2 regions of the Schaalia naturae genome follow, and region 1 is predicted to be linked to the other one. Evidence: riboswitches for the same ligand, from Rfam matches in the RefSeq annotation. Region 1 holds a riboswitch; the other holds the start of a gene.
The links. A riboswitch is a leader RNA that binds a small molecule or an ion and turns the genes downstream of it on or off. The one in region 1 is predicted to bind fluoride.

Region 1 (3,395 bases):
TGACCTCCGTCCCCGACGACCTCACCGTCCGCTTCGCCGCCGCGGCCGACGGGACGGGCGCGCTGGGGCGCGCCGAGCGCTTCGTCGACGTCCTCACCTCGCTCCTGGGGGCCGCGCGTGGCTGATCCGGCGAGCGGCGCGGGGAGCGCGCTGGACGGGGCGGAGCTCCCGGCCGCCGGCGACCTCCTCCTCACCGATGTCCTCGGCGCCTGCGTCGCCGCCCTCGACCCGGCGCTGCCCGGAGGGGACTCGGGGGCCGCGTCCCGGGTGGGACTCGAGGCCGGCGGCCATCGGCAGGTCCTCGTCGTCCTCGCCGACGGGCTGGGACGGGTTCCCCTGGAGGCCCGGATCGGGCACGCGCCCGTGCTGCGGGCCCATCGCGGCGACACCGCGGTCGCGCACACGATCGCGCCCTCGACGACGGCCGCGGCGATCACGGCGTTCGCGACGGGGCGCCGCCCCGGGGCGACCCGCATGGTCGGTTACTCCGTGCTGCGCGGGGATGCTCCGCGGGCGGATGGTTCTGCGCCCGAGGTGATGAACCTGCTGGCCTTCGCGGAGGGGGTGGACCCGGTCCAGTGGCAGCCCTGCGACACGATCTTCGAACGTCTGTCGCGCGCCGGCGTCGGCTCCTGCGTGGTCTCGCCCCCGACCTTCGCGAACTCGGGGCTGACGCGCGCAGCCCTGCGCGGAGCGCGTCACGTCGGCGCGGTCTCCTGGTCCCAGCGCATGCGCGCGGCCCTGCGCGAGCTCCAGGCCGGGACCCCGCTCGTCTATCTGTATTGGTCCGACATCGACCATGTGGGCCATCACCACGGGTGCGGGTCCGAGCAGTGGACGGCCGCCCTGGAGGACTTCGACGCCGGGTTGGGCGCCCTGCTGCGCCGCCTGCCCGAGCAGGTCGCCGTGATGCTCACAGCCGATCACGGCATGGTCGACACGGGCCCCGATCTCCTCATCGACCTGGCACGGCGCCCGGACCTGGACGAGGGCGTGGACGCCATCGCCGGGGAGGCCCGCAGCGTCCACGTGCACGCCCGGCCCGGGCGTGGCCCGGAGGTCCTGGCCCGGTGGCGGGAGATCCTGGGCGATGGGGCGTGGATCCTGGGCCCAGAGGAGATGCCGGGCGTCCTGGGCGAGGGGCCGGGGTCGGCGTTGATCGGGGACGCGCTGGTGTTCCCGAGCGGCCGCGCGGGCATCGTCGACTCGCGGTGGCAGACGCCCGCGTCGATCGCGCAGGTCGGCGTCCATGGATCGCTGACGCCGGACGAGATGCTCATCCCCGTCGTCCGACTCGCCTGACGTCGGTTCCCGTAAGGGATCGCCCGTCCGACCCGGCACGTGGCGTCCGATAGTATGGGCATGGCGATGGATCCCGCCTGGGCGCTGCCCGAACTGCCGCGACGGCTGATGGTCCCTGCCCGGTCGACGACCGCGGGCAGGAGCGCGCCCGCAGAGGGGAACCCGCCAATGGCCTCGCGAAGGATGCTCCGCCCCGGCTCCGGTGCTGGCGGACGACGCCAGCGCGTCGTCGCGGGGGCGCCGGAGCAGGCGATCCCTCCTCCCGCCCGGTTCGGCGGATCCCCGAGGCTCTGCCAGAGCCAGGTCTCCGCGACCCTCCCGCCCATCGATCGGTCCATGGCCGAGGACGCCGCGGCGTGGGGGACCCGTTGATCTCGAGGAGTCCCGCGCCGCACATTCCTGGGGAGGAGTGGTGGACGGGGCGGGGCTCCTCGAAGCCAACGGATCGTCGTGACGGGCGGAGGGAGTCCCTCCCTCGGTCAGCCTAGACGCCGGTCCGGCTCGCTGTCGGCGGCCCCCGACTGCGATCCCGCGTGGTCGGCCTCGTCCACGACCACCTCCGGCTGGACGTGCTGGAAGGGCGTCTGCGGCCGGGGGACCAGCTGGCGGTCCCCCGGATCGCGCGGGAGCTCGGGGTCTCGCGAGGCTCCGCTCGGGAAGCCGTGCTCCAGCTCGTCGGGGAGGGGCTCGCGCAGGAGCATCCGCGACGCGGTGTCGTCGTGGCGGCGATCGGTCGGGCCGAAGCGCAGGGGATCCACCAAGCGCGGGAGGCCCTCGAGGGATACGCGGCGCGACTGTGCGCCCAGGTCGGCGACCCCGGCCTGCTTCCGCGGCTGCGCGACGTCCTCGACGAGCAGGAACAGGCGATCACGAGGGACGACGGGGCCGGCTGTTCGCGCACCGACGGCCGCTTCCACTCCCTGATCGCCGAGCATTGCGGCAACGCCGAACTCCGGACGCTCATCGAACGGCTGCGCGACCGGATGCGCATCGCGTTGGTCCGGGTGGCGGACATCCCCGCGCACCGCTCCCGTGGTCACGGTGAGCTCCTCGACGTCGCGGCCGCCATCGAGGTCCAGGATCGCGTCGAGGCGGAGGCGGCGATGCGCCGCCACATCGGGCGGACGAGCTCGCTGCTCGAGGCGCTCGACGATGTCTGAGCGGCATCGACCCGACCGCGGCTCACGGCCGGAGGATTGACCGGCATGCCTCAGACGACGGATGACACGACCTATGAGGCCGTCCTCTTCGACCTCCTCACGGCGGTCCTCGACTCGTGGACGCTGTGGAACGCGGTCGCCGGCGACGAGGAGGCCGGCCTGACCTGGCGGCGGGCGTATCTGGAGCTCACCTACGGACAGGGCGAGTATGCGCCGTATGAGGACCTCGTCGCCCGTGCCGCGGTGGAGGCAGGGCTGAGCGGGAGGCTCGCCTCCGACCTCGTCGATCGGTGGGCGGAGCTGCGCCCATGGCCCGAGGCCCCCGAGGTGCTGGGGAGGATCGCCCGCGATCTGCCGATCGGGGTGGTGACCAACTGCTCGGAGCGCCTGGGACGCCGAGCGGCGGGCGCGGTCCCCGTCGGGTTCGCGACGGTGGTCACCGCGGAGCGCGCCGGGGCCTATAAGCCGCGCCCGGCAGCCTACCGGCTCGCGCTCGAGGAGCTCGGGGTGCCGGCGGACCGAGTGCTGTCGGGATGCGCGTGTGGTGGCACAACCGGATCGGGATGTCGGCGCCTGCGTGCGCGCCCTCGCCGATCGGCGAGGAGACGTCGCTCGTGCCGCTCCTCCGCGTCCTCGGCCCATCGGCCGGTGGGCCGCCGCGACCCTCGGGAACTCAGCGGGCCAGGCCGTAGGGGAGGGTCGGGGCGGACCGCGCGATGCTCAGGAGACGGTCGTACTTGGCGACCCGCTCCCCGCGCGCCGGGGCCCCGGACTTGATCTGGCCGGCACCCGTCGCGACCGCGAGGTCCGCGATGAAGGCGTCCGCGGTCTCGCCGGAGCGATGCGAGATCATCTGCGCGTATCCCGCCTCACGGCAGAGGGCCTGGGCGCGCAGCGTCTCGGTGACGGTGCCGATCTGATTGAGCTTGATGA
Region 2 (3,395 bases), 1.9 Mb from region 1:
GCGGCGGCGGGCGTCGCGCAGGTCCCGTCCCCGCAGGGTCGTGGTGTCGACGCCGTCGACGATGATGTGCCCGGCGGTCGGGCGGTCCAGCACGGTCAGGCAGCGGATGAGCGTGGACTTGCCCGCCCCGGACTGGCCGACGATGCCGTGGATGGAACCGCGTTCGACGTGCAGGGTGACGTCGTCCAGGGCGACGACCTCCGCGCCCCCCTTGACGGGGTAGACCTTGCGGACCCCCTGCAGATCGATCATCGACATTCCTCCATCGTGCCCTGGCGGAAGCACCCTCACCGGGTCCGGGGGTTGCTGCAGTGTCACTGAGCCAGGTCTCTCGGCTGCTCTGGATGGCCTCCGACAGCATACGGGCCCGCCCCGCCGGCCCCCAAACGGGCCGTCACAATCCGCCGGATGGTGGACGGGGGCTCCATCACATGCCGGCGAGGGCCAGCCCCAGCGCCGCCGCCGCGAGGCCTCCGGCCAGCATGCCTCCGGCGTGGGCCGCGGCCTCCCACAGGCGGCCGGCCAGGAGCAGGCGGGCGCCCTCGACGCTGGCGGTGCTGAAGGTCGAGTAGCCGCCGAGGAACCCGGTGCCCAGGATGCCCGGGACCGCGGAGCCGGCCTGGCGCAGCGCCCAGCCGGCGACCAGCCCGATGAGGAAGCATGCGCCGACGTTGACGACGAGCGTCCCCACCGGCACCGATGCGCGGACGTGCCGCGTCACCCACGAGTCGACGAGGAAGCGCGCGGCCGCCCCGCATCCCCCGGCGAGTGCCAGGAGGAACGAGTCCCAGGCGTTCATGCGCGCTCCTCCCGCAGGCGTCGCCGAGGCCGCGATCCGGCACGGGCCCGGACGCGGGTGGCGGCGATCTCCGCGAGGCGGATCCCGGCCGCCGCAGCCGTCAGCCCCGCCGCCGCGCTGCCGGCCGCATAGGCGGCCCCCGTCCACGCCGCGCCGCCGCCGAGGAGCCGGACTGTCTCCAGGGCGAAAGTCGAGTAGGTGGTGAACCCGCCGATCACCCCCGTGCCGACGCCCAGGCGCACGGCCTTGCGCCACCCGCGGTCGTCGCCCGACAGGGCCAGGCCCTGCAGCAGAGCGCCCAGGAGGACGGACCCGGCGACGTTGATCGCGAGCGTGGTCCACGGCACCGCTCCGGGGGCGGCGGGGAAGGCCGCCTCCAGCACAGCGCGCGCGGTGGTCCCGGCCATGCCGCCGGCCACGATGACCGGCAGCCACGCCGCCACGGGCATGGGCCGGGCGGACCGATCGGGGCGGGGCTCCGGGTTCGGGGCGATCGCCGAGGACGGCGCCGCCGGCGAAGGGCGCCCGCACGCCCCATCCCCGGCCTCTGGAGAGGCGCTGGTCAGTGCGTCCATGAGGCCGGCAGCTCCTTCCAGTCGACGACGTCGGTCGGCACCGTGAGGACCGGACGGTGTTGATGGTGGGCGAGGTGGACGGAGACGGAGCCCTCGACGAGCTCCCGGATCTGGCCGCGGGCGCTGCGGGCGCGGCGCGCTCCGACGACGATCACCGAGGCGTCGGTCGCGCGGGCGAGGTGCGTGAGCGAGCGGTCGGGCCGCCCCGCCAGATACCAGAGCCTCCAGGGGATCCCTCCCGGCTCGGCGGCGCCGCCCTCGTCCGCCGGGACCTCCCCCAGGGCCTCCCCGATCTGGCGGGCGAGCAGGTCGCGGGCGGCTCGCCAGTCCCCGCCCTCGGCGTCGGGATCCATCGGCGCGTGCCTCACCGTGCCGTCGGGCAGCTCGTCGACGACGACCCGCGAGGTGTCGACGTAGGCGGCGTCGAGGCGAGCGGCTCCGACCGCCCTCGCGAGAGCCGCGGCCGTGCGCAGGACCAGCGGATCCTGCCCGGGGACGACCCCGACGAGGACCGGGTGGGCGGGGAAGGGCACCATCCTCTCGAGGCTGGGCTGGGGGACGCGTGCTGGTCCCATGGCGGGCTCCCTTCCGCGGGCGCACTCCTGCCCGCAGTCATCGACCGGGCAGGAACCATCAGCCGTCGCGGCGGTTCGGGCAGCGCCCAGGCGGGATCCATCGCCGTGCCCACTCTAGCGGCTCGTCCCCCGGGAACGACGACGCGCCCACCCGGGTCATCCGGCCACGGTGAACGGCTCCCCGCCCCAGCGCACGCCCTCGATCGAGATATGCGGCGCCCCCTCCACCGGGTGGACGAGCGGGCGGCGCCCCTCGCGGTCCGGCTCCAGGCCGAGCAGGGATCCGGCCACGGCCACCGCGGCGGCGGCCGACCAGCCCTGCGGCCGGCAGGCGGCCGGGTAGGGGACCGGCCGGCCGGAGGCCCGGCGCGCCTCGCCGGAGTGCAGCTCGGGGACGCGGAAGCCGAACCCCTCGGCGGCGGCCAGCAGCCCCTCCGCCAGGGGGAGCGCGCCGCGCCCGTGCCCGCTGCGGACCAGTCCCATGATGGAGATGGCCGTGTCGTGGGTCCATACGGACCCGCCGTGGTAGCTCAGCGGCCAGAACCCCCCGTCCAACGCCGACAGCGTGCGCAGTCCGAATCCGGAGTCCATGTCGGGCCCCGCCAGCAGGCCGGCGACCGCTCCCTCCTCCTCGGGATCGAGGAGCCCCGTCCCCAGGAGATGGCCGATGTTGGAGGTCAGGGAGTCGACGGGCCGTTTGTCGGCGTCGAGTGCGATCGCCGGGAAACGCCGTGTCCGGCCGGCCGCGTCGGGGCGCTCGACCCAGAACCGGTCCCGGAACCTCGCCCTCAGCTCCGCCGCCCAGCCTCGCCACCACCGAGCGGCCTCCCCGTCGCCGACGTGCTCGAGGATCTCGGCCCCGCCGACGGCGGCCTCGTGGGCGTAGGCCTGGACCTCGCACAGCGCGATCGGGCCGCGGGCGATGGTCCCGTCATGCCATTGCACGGAGTCCCCGGAGTCCTTCCACCCCTGGTTGGACAGGCCGTGCCCGGAACGGTCGACGTACTCCAACAGCCCGTCGCCATCGGAGTCGCCGTGGTCGCGCATCCACCCCAGGGCCGCGCGAAGGTGCGGCAGGAGGTCCCCCAGGGCCGCTTCTTCCATCCCCCACCGCCAGGCGTCGTGGAGCAGGCAGATCCATAGGGGTGTCGCGTCGATGGTCCCGTAGTACCGGGGAGGCAGGGTGATGCCCTCACCGGGGATGACGAGTTCGCCGGCGCGCAGCTCGTGCAGGATCTTCCCCGGCTCCTCGGCGGTGGCGGTGTCGACGCGCGTGCCCTGGAACGCGGCCAGCGCCCTCAGCGTCGACTCCGCCAGCCCGGTGCCCAGGGGGAGGAGGAAACGCGCCGTCCACAGCGAGTCCCTCCCGAAGAGGGTGAAGAACCAGGGCGCCCCCGCCGCGATGAACGGCTGGTCGGGGACGGCGACGGCGGTCATCCGCAGGGC

Region 2: it holds a riboswitch for fluoride, as region 1 does, so the genes downstream of both, ACFQWG_RS12290 (universal stress protein) here and ACFQWG_RS03640 (GntR family transcriptional regulator) in region 1, are expected to answer to the same signal.

What each region holds. Positions count from the first base shown of each region.
Region 1 is NZ_JBHTEF010000001.1:833,600-836,994, forward strand. Features, by position in the region: gene ACFQWG_RS03630 (DUF5998 family protein) at 1-125, shown strand, start outside; gene ACFQWG_RS03635 (alkaline phosphatase family protein) at 118-1,302, shown strand; fluoride riboswitch at 1,356-1,427, shown strand; gene ACFQWG_RS03640 (GntR family transcriptional regulator) at 1,836-2,462, shown strand; gene ACFQWG_RS03645 (HAD family hydrolase) at 2,508-3,239, shown strand; gene eno (phosphopyruvate hydratase) at 3,136-3,395, opposite strand, start outside.
Region 2 is NZ_JBHTEF010000001.1:2,780,115-2,783,509, reverse strand. Features, by position in the region: gene ACFQWG_RS12305 (methionine ABC transporter ATP-binding protein) at 1-252, opposite strand, end outside; gene ACFQWG_RS12300 (fluoride efflux transporter FluC) at 428-799, opposite strand; gene ACFQWG_RS12295 (FluC/FEX family fluoride channel) at 796-1,374, opposite strand; gene ACFQWG_RS12290 (universal stress protein) at 1,362-1,949, opposite strand; fluoride riboswitch at 1,992-2,063, opposite strand; gene ACFQWG_RS12285 (glycogen debranching N-terminal domain-containing protein) at 2,106-3,395, opposite strand, start outside.